DNA from 3 places in the Cupriavidus sp. C3SS-1 genome. Region 2 is predicted to be linked to each of the others. Evidence: predicted binding sites of a transcription regulator. Region 2 holds the regulator's gene; each other region holds the start of a gene.
What was found. The regulator LexA, encoded in region 2, represses DNA repair genes until DNA is damaged. The targets are predictions, from matches to a motif close to ACTGTATNNNNATACAGT.
Positions count from the first base shown of each region.

Region 1 (4,468 bases), 1.3 Mb from region 2:
CGTAGCTGGCATACGGCCGAATACACTTGTCGCCAGTACTGGTATTGCCCTGAACTCAGGCCGGATACGCGGGCCGGCCGCCCTATTCCATCCCGTCCGGATACTCGTCCTCGGCGCCCTGGATCACCTTGCCGATGACCGAGCGCGAAAAACCGCGCGCCATCATGAAACGGATTTGCTTCGCCCGCTCTTCCGGCGTGGCCGGCGGGGTGCCGAAACGCTTGCGCCAGACCTCGCGCGCGCGCTCGGGCTCGGACTCGCGCAGGCGATCTCGCAATTCGCCCAACTGCTCGCTGCCAAGCTGGTGGGTCTTGGCCTCCTGGATGACGCGGGCTGCACCGTAGCGGCTGCCGCGGCGGTGCAGCAGGCTGTCGGCAAAACGCTGGTTGGACAGCCAGTTCTCGCGCTCGAGCGCATCGAGCAGCTGTTCGAGCTGCTCGGGGGATTCCGCGTGCGGTGCCAGCTTGCGCGCCAGTTCCGCCCGGCTGTGCTCGCGGCGCGACAGGTAGCCTACGGCGCGGGCCTTGAGGGAAAGCGGGGGTCGGGTGGCCATCGGCGCAATTCGGAATTCGGAATTCGGGTAAGGCGGGAAACAAAAAAGGCTGGCGCATCGGCAATGCGCCAGCCCCCTGGAGCGTGCCTGTCGGCAGCGCTCAGTCTTGTTCCACGACCGCGGCCGCCTGCACGCCATTCATCGGCGCCACGCCCAGCGCGGTGCGGACCTTGTTCTCGATCTCCTGGGCAATGTCCGGGTTCTCGCGCAGGAATTCGCGCGCATTGTCCTTGCCCTGGCCGATCTTGTCGCCGTTGTAGCTGTACCAGGCGCCCGACTTCTCGACGATCTTGGCGTCCACGCCCAGGTCGATGATCTCGCCCTGGCGCGAAATACCCTGGCCGTAGAGGATATCGAAGAAGGCCTCGCGGAACGGCGGCGACACCTTGTTCTTGACCACCTTGACCTTGGTCTCGTTGCCGATCACGTCGTCGCCCTTCTTGATCGAACCGATACGGCGGATGTCCAGGCGCACGGAGGCATAGAACTTCAGTGCATTGCCGCCCGTGGTGGTTTCCGGCGAACCGAACATCACGCCGATCTTCATGCGAATCTGGTTGATGAAGATCACCAGGCAGTTGGTGCGCTTGATGGTGCCGGTCAGCTTGCGCAGCGCCTGGCTCATCAGGCGGGCCTGCAGGCCGGGCAGCGAATCGCCCATTTCGCCTTCGATTTCGGCCTTGGGGACCAGCGCGGCCACCGAGTCGATGACGATCAGGTCGACCGAGCCCGAACGCACCAGCGCATCGGTGATTTCCAGCGCCTGCTCGCCGGTGTCCGGCTGCGAGATGAGCAGGTCGCCGACGTTCACGCCCAGCTTGCCCGCGTAGTTGACGTCGAGCGCGTGCTCGGCATCGATAAAGGCGCAGGTGCCGCCCAGCTTCTGCATTTCGGCCACGACCTGCAGCGTCAGCGTGGTCTTGCCCGACGATTCCGGACCATAGATCTCGACCACGCGCCCGCGCGGCAGGCCGCCGACGCCAAGCGCGATGTCCAGGCCGAGCGAGCCGGTGGATACCACCTGGATATCCTTTTCGACCTCGCCATCGCCCAGGCGCATGATCGAGCCCTTGCCGAACTGCTTCTCGATCTGGGAGAGCGCGGCGGCAAGCGCCTTCTGCTTCTCGGCGCTCACGCCGGCACCTGCCTTCTTGTCGTCCATGGTCGTCCTTGAGTCAAATGTTGAGTCAATGGTGGTATAAAGGGTCGAATGTGGCGCGGCACCGGCATTTCAGAATTTTCCGGCTCTTCCGGCTCTTCCGGCTCTTCCGGCTTGCTGCCGACCGGTTTCCCGGGTCTCGCCACAACTACAAAATCACCCGACTGCCTGCACAGCCGCCTTCTGCTGCGGCCTGCGCGGAATGTGCGGGTACTGTATAAAAAAACAGTATGCTTGGCAAGCCCTGTCCGCATTGTTTGCGTGGCCGCTGGCAATGCCGGCCGTGGTGGAGACAACCATGCGCATTCTGATCGCCGAAGATGACGATGTGCTGGCCGACGGCCTGACGCGCTCGTTGCGTCACTCCGGTTATGCCGTCGACCATGTCACGAATGGCCTGGAGGCCGATTCCGCGCTGTCGACCCAGAATTTCGACCTGCTGATCCTGGATCTGGGCCTGCCGCGCATGCCGGGCCTGGAAGTCCTGAAGCGCCTGCGCGCGCGCGGCGCCATGCTGCCGGTGCTGATCCTGACCGCCGCGGACAGCGTGGGCGAGCGCGTCAAAGGCCTGGATCTGGGCGCCGACGACTATATGGCCAAGCCTTTCGCGCTGACCGAACTTGAGGCCCGGGTGCGCGCGCTGGTACGACGCGGCGCAGGCGGCGGCGCCACGCTGATGCGCCATGGCCCCCTGTCCTTCGACCAGGTCGGTCGCATTGCCTATATGAACGATCAGATGCTGGACCTGTCGGCGCGCGAAATCGGACTACTGGAAATCCTGCTGACGCGCAGCGGGCGGCTGGTCTCCAAGGAACAACTGGTCGACCATCTGTGCGAATGGGGCGATGAAGTCAGCAATAACGCGATCGAGGTCTACGTGCACCGGCTGCGCAAGAAGATCGAGGTCGGCGGCATCCGCATCGCCACCGTGCGCGGACTGGGCTATTGCCTGGAAAAATTCCAGCCGGCCGTGGCCGCCCCGAACTAAGGCGTCCGCGCGCCGTTCCCGTCCACGCAGCCGATCACTCGACCGAAACCGCCTACACCCTTTGCCGAGATGAGCCAGCTGCGACTGCCATGGCGGCATCGGCCCGCCAAGGATCCCGCGCCCCCGTCCGGCGCCTCCGATCCCGACGACCTGGCCGACGCCCTGCCCCATCTGGAGGAAAGCACCGCCCACCCCGCCCCGCGCTCGCTGTTCGGCGAGATCCTGGACTGGATGCTGGCGCCGCTGCTCCTGCTGTGGCCGATGAGCATCGCCGTCACGTACCTGGTGGCCAAGTCGATCGCCAACGGGCCGTTCGATCGCGCGCTCGAGGCCAGCGCCATCGTGCTGTCGCAGCAGGTCCGCGAAGTGAATGGGCGCGTCACGCTGCAACTACCGTTGTCGGCGCGCGAGATCCTGCGCGCGGACGAGACCGACAACATCTACTACCAGGTCGTCGGCAAGCGCGGCGAGTATGTCGCCGGTGACCACGACCTGCCGCTGCCATCCGAAGAAGACCAGGGCCATCCCGGCCTGGTCTCGCTGCGCGATGACCGCGTGGCGGCCAACGACGTGCGCGTGGCCTACACCTATGTCGATCTCAAGAACGTCGGCGGTACCCAGCCCGTGCTGGTGCAGGTGGCAGAGACCCTCGACAAGCGCGCGCGGCTTGCCAACGAGATCATCAAGGGCGTGATCCTGCCGCAGTTCGTGATCCTGCCGCTCGCCGTGGTGCTGGTGTGGTTCGGGCTCACGCGCGGGCTCGCGCCGCTCACGGCGATCCAGCAGCGTATCCGCGCGCGCAATCCCGGCGATACCAGCCCCATCGACGAGCGCGCGGCGCCGCAAGAGATCACGCCGCTGGTCGCGTCGTTCAACGAGCTGCTGGCGCGGCTGGACCAGTCGGTGCAGACGCAAAAGCGTTTTATCGCCGATGCCGCGCACCAGATGAAGACCCCGCTTGCGGGACTGCGCATGCAGGCGGAACTGGCACAGCGCGAACAGTCGCCGGAGGAATTGCGCCGGTCGCTGGCGCAGATCGCGGGCAGTTCCGAACGCACGGCGCACCTGGTCACGCAGTTGCTGTCGCTCGCTCGCATGGAGAACCTGGCTGGCGCGGGCAGCATGGCCGCGCTCGACCTGGCCGCGCTGGCGCGCGACGTGGTGAAGGACTGGCTGCCGCGCGCCTGGGCCCGGCAGATCGACCTGGGACTCGATGCCAGCGACCATCCGGTCATGGTCCAGGGCAATCGCCTGATGCTCACCGAAATGCTCAATAACCTGATCGACAACGCCATCCGCTACACGCCGCCCCACGGACATGCCACCGTGCGCGTCAGCGCCGATGCGTTCGAACCATTCGCCTATCTCGATGTGGAGGACACCGGGCCGGGCATCGCGTCCGCGGATCGCGAGCGCGTGATGGAACGGTTCTATCGCGTGCTGGGCACCAACACCGAAGGCAGCGGCCTGGGCCTGGCCATCGTCCGGGAGATCGTGCAGCAGCATGGCGGCGAAGTCCGGATCGATGACCACGTCTACCAGCAGGAGCCTCGGCTGGCCGGCGCGCGGTTCCGCATCACGCTGCGGCAGCCCACACCGGAGCCGGCGGCATGAGCACGCCTGCCCCGCACGATCCGGCGCTCAAGCGCGCCTGGCGGCGCAACCAGCGCTGGATCTGCGCGCTGCTCGCGGCCTGGTTCGTGGTCACCTTCGTCGTCAGCTGGTTCGCCCGCGACTTGCGCTTTGACTTCTTTGGCTGGCCGTTCTC
Region 1 covers NZ_CP172699.1:575,868-580,335, reverse strand. Annotated here, with positions in the region: gene recX (recombination regulator RecX) at 83-553, opposite strand; gene recA (recombinase RecA) at 654-1,715, opposite strand; gene ACIGJC_RS02755 (response regulator) at 2,011-2,700, shown strand; gene ACIGJC_RS02750 (sensor histidine kinase N-terminal domain-containing protein) at 2,770-4,314, shown strand; gene ACIGJC_RS02745 (DUF4212 domain-containing protein) at 4,311-4,468, shown strand, end outside.
Region 1: recA (recombinase RecA) is a predicted target of LexA. The motif match lies at 1,925-1,942, and genes of this name have one in related genera.

Region 2 (4,468 bases):
TTCTCACCTTCGGCTTGCGCGGCGGCCAGCTTCTCGGCGGCGGCCTTTTCCAGCTCGGCGCGCTTCACTTCGAATTCCTGGATCGCGGTTTGCGTGGCGCGACGGGCCTTCTTGCTCGGGATCAGGAAGTTACGGGCGTAACCATCCTTCACCTTGACGATGTCACCCAGGTTGCCCAGGTTGATCACTTTTTCCAGCAGAATAATTTGCATCGTGTTCTCTCCTTTACGGACCTATGGCCTGGACTATCAGTTCTTGTGCAGGTCGGTGTACGGCATCAGCGCCAGGAAACGCGCGCGCTTGATGGCCGTATCCAGCTGACGCTGATAGTGAGCCTTGGTGCCGGTCAGGCGAGCCGGCGTGATCTTGCCGTTGTCGCCGATGAAGTCCTTCAGGGTGTCCAGATCCTTGTAGTCGATCTGTTCCACGCCAGCCACGGTGAAGCGGCAGAAGCGCTTGCGCTTGAACAGCGGGTTCTGTTGCTGGAAGCGCTTCTTGTTCTTGTCGTTACGTTTGATGAATGCCACGATTCAATCCTTTACGAATGCTTTACATCCAGTGATGTGAAAGACGAGGGCCTTGCTGTTGCGGTGCTTGCGGGTCAGGAATCCTTCGCAATCGAGCAGCGTGCCGAGCGGCAACCGCTCCAAACGCTGGCCAACTGGCCCGATCCCCATCGCTGCAATGGCAAACTCGACCTGCCTCGGCGTTTCCGCCTCGATTGCCGCGCCGCTGTACTGCAAGATGCAGTTCACGACGGGCACGCCGGCCGGGGTGTACCTGAGGGCATCGCGTTCCGCCAGGGTGGCGGCTAGCCGAAGCTGATTCAACGCGTCGCCCCTTGCAGTGTGTTGCCCACGCTGTCGTGATCAGGCTTGCCAGCCACGACAGGCACCGCAATCCGCATTCAGGCAGCCTGGCCTTCGGTGGTCGTTTGCGCGGCCTTGCGGGCTTCTTCGCGCTGCACTTCCTTCATCATCGGCGAAGGAGCGGTTTCGGCCTTCTTGGTCTGCACGATCAGATGGCGCAGCACGGCGTCATTGAACTTGAAGGCGTGTTCCAGCTCGACCAGGGTATCCTTGCCGCACTCGATGTTGACGCAAACGTAGTGAGCCTTTGCCAGCTTCTGGATCATGTAAGCCATCTGGCGACGGCCCCAGTCTTCCACGCGGTGAATCTGGCCGCCTTGCGACGTCACGAGCGACTTGTAACGCTCGATCATGGCCGGCACTTGCTCGCTCTGGTCCGGGTGGACGATGAATACGATTTCGTAATGACGCATTGACGCTCCTTTTGGATAAGCCACCCGGGCGTCACGTCCGGTGCGGCAAGGTTGAATAGCCTTAAAGTATAGCCCGGCTATTGACAATCACGCAACCGCAATCACGCCGAGGCGAACAGCGCCTGGAGCCGGTCCGGCGCCGCCGCCAGCCCCGGTTCTTGCGCAAGCGCCACCAGCAACAGCACCCTTGCCTTATAGGGGTTCAGGTCCGCGGCGGAGACAAACAGGCCGGCATCGGGGTCCGTAACTGGCGGAATCGACACATGACCGGCCCCGGTCCGCGAACTCCGCACCACGGCAACACCGGCCGCGGCGGCGTCCCTGAGCGCCGCGATCAGCGTCTCATGCACCGAACCGTTGCCCGCCGCCGCAACGACCAGGCCGCGTACGCCGGCAGCCACCATTGCGTCCACCGCGATGCGCCCCGGCTGCGTATAGCTCGCGACGATCTCGACCTCGGGCCACCGGGCCGGCACGGGAAAGACCGCCGCAACGGACTGCGTGGGCGTGCGCGGCAGCCGCACCAGCTCGTCCTGCACGAAACCCAGCGGACCGCCCTGCGGCGACGCAAAGGCATCCACCGCCGAGGTATGCGCCTTGGTCACGTCGCGCGCCGCATGGATCTGCTGGTTCAGCACCACCAGGACCCCCTTGCCGCGCGCAGCCGGATGGCCGGCGACGCGCACCGCATCTAGCAGATTGAGCGGACCGTCCGCCGACAACGACGTCGACGGCCGCATTGCGGCGGTCAGTACCACGGGCACCGGACAGGCCTGGGTCAAGTGCAGGAACATCGCCGTCTCTTCGAGCGTGTCCGTGCCATGTGTAATGACGATGCCGGCCACGTCCGGCTCGGCCGACCAATGCTGAATACGCGCGGCCAGCGTCGGCCAAAGCGAGAACACCATGTCCTTGCTATCGATCTGCGCCACCTGCTCGGCTTCAATCCGCGCCATAGACTGCAACGCCGGCACAGCCGCCAGCAACGTCGACACGGGCACCGTCGCGGCCTGGTAGCGCGCGCTGCTGGCCGGATTGGTCGAGGCGCCGGCAATGGTGCCGCCAGTGGCCAGAACCACGATGCGGGGAAGCTGGGACATGGTGGGGGATACAGGGAGCTGAAGTCCGGCGATTGTACCTGCGGCATGCGGGCAAACCGGATGTCGAGCAGACGCTTCTGAAATTCTGCTTGCGCTTGCGCCGATACTGTATAAAATCACAGCATACTGTTTAAACATACAGTGCTCACCCGGCTGGCGGACAAATAGCACCGGGGCACTTATCGGAACGCTTCCATGGCGACCCTGACACCCCGGCAGCAGCAAATTTTCGACCTGATCCGCAATACGATCCGCGGCACGGGTTTCCCGCCCACGCGCGCCGAGATCGCCGCGGAGTTTGGCTTCTCATCGCCCAATGCCGCGGAAGAACATCTGCGAGCGCTGGCGCGCAAGGGCGTGATCGAACTGACGCCGGGCGCGTCGCGCGGCATCCGCCTGAAGGTGGCGCGCAGCGATTCGGAAACCCCCGACCAGTTTTCCCTGCCGATGTCCGGGGTCATGCAGCTGACGCTGCCGCTGGTGGGCCGCGTGGCCGCCGGCAGCCCGATCCTGGCCGCCGAGCATATCGACCGGCAGTACCAGGTCGATGCCTCGGTCTTCGACGAACGCCCCGACTACCTGCTGCGCGTGCGCGGCCTGAGCATGCGCGACGCCGGCATCCTCGACGGCGACCTGCTGGCCGTGCGCAAGGCCAGCGAGGCGCCCAACGGCAAGATCGTCGTGGCGCGCCTGGGCGACGACGTCACCGTCAAGCGCCTGCAGCGCCGTGACGGCGCCATCGAGCTGATCGCGGAAAACCCGGACTTCCCGAACATCATGGTCGGGCCCGGACGCGAAGAGTTCTCGCTCGAAGGCATTGCCGTCGGGCTGATCCGCTCCTCGGGCTTCTGACCAGCGCGGCCAGCCGCGCGCTAGCCGCCGCCCTCCTCCTTGCAGTGCCGACGCCGCCCGCCTGACGGGTGTTGACCCCGCTTTTGCCAATCGAGAGGTGTAGCCATGCCGCAAACCAACCACATCGCCGCACGCCAGCCGGTCAAGCCCGTGCCGTTCCGGCAATCGAAGGGGGTTCGCATCTATCAGGGCGCGCAGCGCCGTACCATGGTTGGCAGCATGGCGGCGATCTGCCGGATGCTGGAACTGGCCGAGCCGACCAAGCTCCTGGCCTGAGGCTTGCCGATGGGCGGGGCCGGCCGGAGTGAAATGCAGCGGTAATGCCGCCCTGACGGCGGCTAGTCGTTGGCGTCGCCGGAGATATGGTCGATCTCATGCCTCGCAGCCGCGTAGGCCGCCTCGATGGCACTGTCTTCCGTTGCCGCGAGCGCGCCGGCGTTATGTCGATGTCCGTGTCCACGGATGACAAACGACCAGTCCCATTGACCGTCGGGCGCCTTGATTGACTGAATCGAGATTTCCCGGCTCTTGTATCGATATTCCATGGCAGCCTCCCGGTGTCCGGGGCATCGTAGCATGAAGGTCCTGACCATCCGAAGCCAGTTGCTTCCCGCTCGGCGGGGGCGGAACAGGGTCGTGCCGAGCCGACGGCCGCACTCTTCAGACCCGCAGCTGCTGTGTCGTTGCCTTCTTACCCAGGATAGCCATTGCGATCAGCCCGAGGGATGGCGTGAAGATCATCGAAAAGGTCAGCCAGACCGCAACGGAGCGGCCCAGAATGTGGGCCAGCAGACCAATCCCGAAAGAACAAAGCAGCCAGATAGCCAGGGCAAGCATGATGATGTGGAGAACGAGTTCGTTACCACGCCAGTATGGAAAACCGGTGCAAATCCATTTGACTCCAGGTGACATCCGCTTGGCGAATCGGGACAGTCGGTATAAACCCCATCCGCCTGCGATCGCCTTGTCGGACAGCGACTGATACCGGCGCGGTGTTCCCAGGCCGACACTATCTGCACAGACTCCAGGAGACAGCCATGGCCAACAAGAATATCCACGTCGTGCCGACCTACAATGGCTGGGCCGTACAGCTCGAAGGCGGGTCCGGAAATGAGCAGCGTTTCACCTGCCAGCAACACGCCATCGCCACCGGCACGGAGAAGGCGAGACGGACGAAGGTCGAGCTGCTGATTCACGGCCGGGATGGACAGATCCATGAAAGGAATTCGTTTGG
Region 2 covers NZ_CP172699.1:1,891,108-1,895,575, forward strand. Annotated here, with positions in the region: gene rplI (50S ribosomal protein L9) at 1-212, opposite strand, end outside; gene rpsR (30S ribosomal protein S18) at 249-527, opposite strand; gene priB (primosomal replication protein N) at 531-830, opposite strand; gene rpsF (30S ribosomal protein S6) at 908-1,282, opposite strand; gene ACIGJC_RS08750 (asparaginase) at 1,384-2,382, opposite strand; gene lexA (transcriptional repressor LexA) at 2,578-3,234, shown strand; gene ACIGJC_RS08760 (hypothetical protein) at 3,340-3,510, shown strand; gene ACIGJC_RS08765 (hypothetical protein) at 3,573-3,779, opposite strand; gene ACIGJC_RS08770 (hypothetical protein) at 3,895-4,071, opposite strand; gene ACIGJC_RS08775 (DUF2188 domain-containing protein) at 4,272-4,468, shown strand, end outside.

Region 3 (4,468 bases), on a different replicon from region 2:
CACGCCGGGCCGGCTGACCTTCGCCTCCACCGGGCTGATCACGGGTGTGACCGAAACCGCCACCGGTGTCGGCGGGCCGCCGCTGGCGCTGGCTTACCAGCACGCGCCCGTGGCGACGCTGCGTGCCACGGTGGCGCTGTGCTTCCTGGTGGGCGAGACGCTTTCGCTCGTGGTGCTGGCCGTCGGCGGCCGTCTCGGCATGGAGCAAGTGGTCTATGCGATGGAACTGCTGCCCGTGCTGGCGGCGGGCATGGTGGCCAGCCACCTGGTCCACCGGCGCATCAACCAGCGCATGCTGCGCGTGGGCGTGCTGGTGTTTGCGCTGGTATCGGGCGCGGTGGTGCTGCTGCGCGGCTAGGCCGTTGCCGACGACGCGCGCACCATCAACTCAGGTGCCGGCGCGGCAATGGCATGCTGGCTGCGATTTCCCGACAGGTGCGCGAACAGCAGTTCCACGGCCAGCGCGGCGACGCGTTCAAGGTGCAGGTCGACGGCGGTGAGCGGTGGTTGTGCGGTGCGCGCGCGGATGCCGTCGTAGCGCGTCACCACCTGCACGTCTTCCGGAATGCGCTTGCCTATTGCATGGAGATGGCCCATGGCGCCCACGGCGAACGCATCCACGGGCGCGCACAGCGCATCCAGTCCTGGCATGCGCGCCAGCAACTGCGCGCAAGCCTCGGCGCCGGCGGCCTCGCCGAGCGCCTCGGGCGCCTTGACCAGTTCGCACGGCAGATCCATGTCGCGCGTGAATTCGCGGTAGACGCGTTCGGTTTCCACGTAGGACTGCCGCGCGGTCTCGCCGATCATCAGTCCGATTCTTCTGCGGCCATGCGCATGGAGATGTTCCAGCAGCAGGCGTGCCGTCTGCGCCGATTGCAGGTCCACATACGGCACCGGATGATCGGTCAGCGGTTCGCGGCCGATCGACACGATGCTCACGCCGCGTTCGCGCAGGCGTGCGATATGCGGGTCGCCGGCCACGGGCTCGATCACCACCGCGCCGTCGATGTCGAGCGTTTCCAGCAAGCCGCCGGCGCCTTCCAGCGGCGGCACCAGTACGACGCCCAGCCCGCGTGCCATGGCCGCTTCCGCGGCGATGGCCGCGACTTCCATCATGAAGCCCAGGCGCGACGTGCCGCCGGCCACGGCGAACGGCATCGACGACAGCAGCGCGATGCAGTTCGCGCGGCCCGACTGCAGGCGCCGCGCGCGCACGCTGGGCCGGTAGCCAAGCTCGGCCGCGATGCGCTTGACGCGTGCGCGCGTTTCCGGGTCCACCACGCCACGGTCATTGAGCGCGTGCGAAACGGTGGTCAGGGAAACGCCGGCCGCGCGTGCGACATCGTGGATGGTGAGGCGGCGCGGCTTGTCGGCCGGGCTGGACGAAGAGGGGGTGTTGGGGTCGGACATGCCATTTCCGGAAACAGTGCCGGGAGGATACAACAGCGCAGGGGACCGTTGAGGGTGGCGGGGCATCCGGCGCGGCGATGGTGCTCGCCGGACAGGCCTAACACTTGCTGGCGGGATATTCCATACTTTTGATGCGGTGAGCCTGGGTCAGGCGCCGGATACCAAACGGAGGACGTTGCCATGAAGCTGATTCCCATTGCAGTGCTGGCGGCCGCGCTCGCAGGGTGCGCCATGAATCAGGGTACGCAGGGCAACGCGCAGGGAGCGCCTGCGGCAAGCTGCAAGGCGACCTCGGAACAGGAGATCGCGGCGTTGTTCGACCGGTGGAACCAGTCGCTGCAGACGGGGGATCCGCGCAAGGTCGCGGCCAATTATGCGGAACGGTCGATTCTGCTGGCGACGGTATCCAACAAGCCCCGGCTGACGGTGGCGGAGCGGGAAGATTACTTCCAGCATTTCCTGCAGGACCGGCCTTCGGGGAGGATCGATTTCCGGCGGATCGAGCTGGGGTGCAATTCGGCGGTGGATGCGGGGCTTTATACGTTTACGTTTGCGCGGACGGGGGCTGTTGTTAAGGCGCGATATACCTATACCTATCGCTGGGACGGATCGCAGTGGCTGATTACGAGTCATCATTCTTCGGCGATGCCGGAGAAGTGAGAAGGGGGGAGGTTCTCTGGTTATGACTGGGGCGTCGCTCTTGGCAGGCACTGCTGTTTCGCCGGCTACGCCGGCGTCAAGAGCGACGACCCCGTCATAACCAGAAGCCCCCGCCGACGCCCCCCAAAGTCCGATCCCGTCACATTCCACGGAGCCCCTTGCGTTCCTGCGAATACTGTATAAATATACAGTTATCGTAAAAATCACCACCGCCCCTCCAGGCGAAACCCAAACATCCCCATGACCGCACCCGCAGCCCCCGCCGCGGAGGCTCCCGCTTTCCCTTCGCCTGACCAGCAGCCCCCGCCAAGCCGGGAGGAGGCCATGGCGGCGCTCGAGCATCGTTACCCCAGCTTGTGGCGCGCCGGCCAGCTTGGCCGCGCCGGCAGCCAGCCGGTGTGGCCGGCCGGCTATGCCGGGCTGGCGGCGGAACTGCCCGGCGGCGGCTGGCCGGTGGGCGGGGTGACGGAGTTGCTGACCACGCAGGGCGGGTCGGGCGAGTTGCGGCTGCTCCTGCCGGCGCTGCGGGCACTGGCGGCGGCGGGGCGGCGCATCGGGCTGGTGGGGCCGCCTTACCTGCCCAATGCATTGGGGCTGGCCGCGGCGGGTTTGCCGGCACGCCAGCTCTACTGGGTGCGCCCGGCCGCTGGCGCCGGCAAGCACGCGCAGCAGGCCGATGTGCTGTGGGCAGCCGAACAGATGCTGCGCAGCCAGGCGTTCGGCGCAGTGCTGGTGTGGCTGCCGGCCGCGCGGCCCGAGGCGATGCGCCGCCTGCAAGTGCTGGCACAGGCCGGCGACGCCGCGGTGTGGGCCATGCGCCCGGCCGCGGCACTGCGCGAGTCGTCGCCGGCCGTGCTGCGCTTGCTGCTGTCGCCGTTGCCGGGCAACGAACTGTCCATCGTTTTCCACAAGCGGCGCGGCCCGGTGCGCGAAGCACCGCTGCGCTTGCGGCTGGATGGCCTGGAGGGCGCCCGCCGCGGCGGCCATGCCACGCCGGCCCCAAATGTTTCACCTGTTGTTGCGGGAGGTTCCGCCCATGTCGTACTGGATCGCGGTGCATCTGCCGCGCCTGTCGCTGGACGCGCTGCAGCCGAGCTGGCCTGAGTTGGCCACGGCGCCTTCCTCCACGCCTTCCTCCCCCCTCGGCACGCTGCACCATGCCCTGCCGGTGGTGGTGATGGAGCGCGAGCGCGTGATGCTGGCCAACGCCCCGGCCATGGCGCTGGGCGTGAGTTTCGGCATGCGGCGCGGCGGCGTGCAGGCGCTCTCGGCCGAGGTGGTGCAACTGGAGCGCAACCCGGCCGCCGAAGCCGGGCTGCTGCACGCGGCGGCGCTGGCGCTGCTGCATTTCACGCCGCTCGTCACGTTCGATGAAGACCCGGAAGCGGCCACGCTGATGCTCGACGTCAGCGCCAGCCTGCGCCTGTTCGGCGGCCACCGCGCGCTGTGCCGGGCGGTGCGCGCGTGCGTGCGGCAGCTCGGCACGTTCGCGCAGGTGGGCAGCGGGGCCACGGCCCATGGCGCGGCATGGCTCGCGCGCCAGCCCATGCGCCGCACCCGACGCGGCATCGTGCGGCCGGCGCGGCGGGCAGTGCAGGCCGCGCGCATGGGGCGCCTGCTGGATCGCTTGCCGGTCGAGGCGCTGCGCCTGCTGGCGGATCCGGCCTGGCTCGACGGCATCGGCTGCCGCACGCTGGGCGAGGTGCGGCGCCTGCCGCGCGCCGGCTTGTCACGCCGGCTGGGCCCGCAATTGCTGGCCCGGCTGGACCAGGCCTATGGCGACGCCACGGCCAGCTTCACCTGGTTCGCCGCGCCGCCCGCGTTCGCGCAGCGCATGGACCTGCCGGGGCGCATCGAATCGGCCGAAGGCGTGCTGGCCGGCGCGCAGCGCCTGCTGCTGGCGCTGGCCGGCTGGCTGGCGGTGCAGCAGGCCGGCGTGACGCGCTGCGTGCTGGTGCTCGAACATGAGCGCTACCGGCTCGGCGCCGATACCGTGGGCACGCCCGTGATGGTGGGCCTGGCCCAGCCCAGCCGCGATCCGGCGCACCTGTCGCGCCTGCTGCGCGAAAAGCTCGACAAGCTGAATTTCCATGCCCCGGTAACAGGCCTGGCGCTGCGCGTGGAAGCCATGGCCGAGTACCTGCCGCAAAGCGACGCGCTGTTCCCCGAGCCCGGCGGCACGCCGGCCGAACTCGGCCGCGTGCTCGACACGCTGGTGGCCCGCCTGGGCCGCGACAACGTGCTGCAGCCGCAGCCACTGGCCGACCACCGGCCCGAGTGCGCCAACCGCTGGCGCCCGCTCGACGAGGCCGCCGGCAAGCCGGCGGACGCGCCGCTGCCGCCATGGCCGGAGCGCCCGCTGTGGCTGTTGCCGCAACCGCAGCCGCTGCCGGTGCGC
Region 3 covers NZ_CP172700.1:954,578-959,045, forward strand. Annotated here, with positions in the region: gene ACIGJC_RS20360 (sulfite exporter TauE/SafE family protein) at 1-358, shown strand, start outside; gene ACIGJC_RS20365 (LacI family DNA-binding transcriptional regulator) at 355-1,410, opposite strand; gene ACIGJC_RS20370 (SgcJ/EcaC family oxidoreductase) at 1,591-2,070, shown strand; gene imuA (translesion DNA synthesis-associated protein ImuA) at 2,311-3,174, shown strand; gene ACIGJC_RS20380 (Y-family DNA polymerase) at 3,107-4,468, shown strand, end outside.
Region 3: imuA (translesion DNA synthesis-associated protein ImuA) is a predicted target of LexA. The motif match lies at 2,245-2,262, and genes of this name have one in related genera.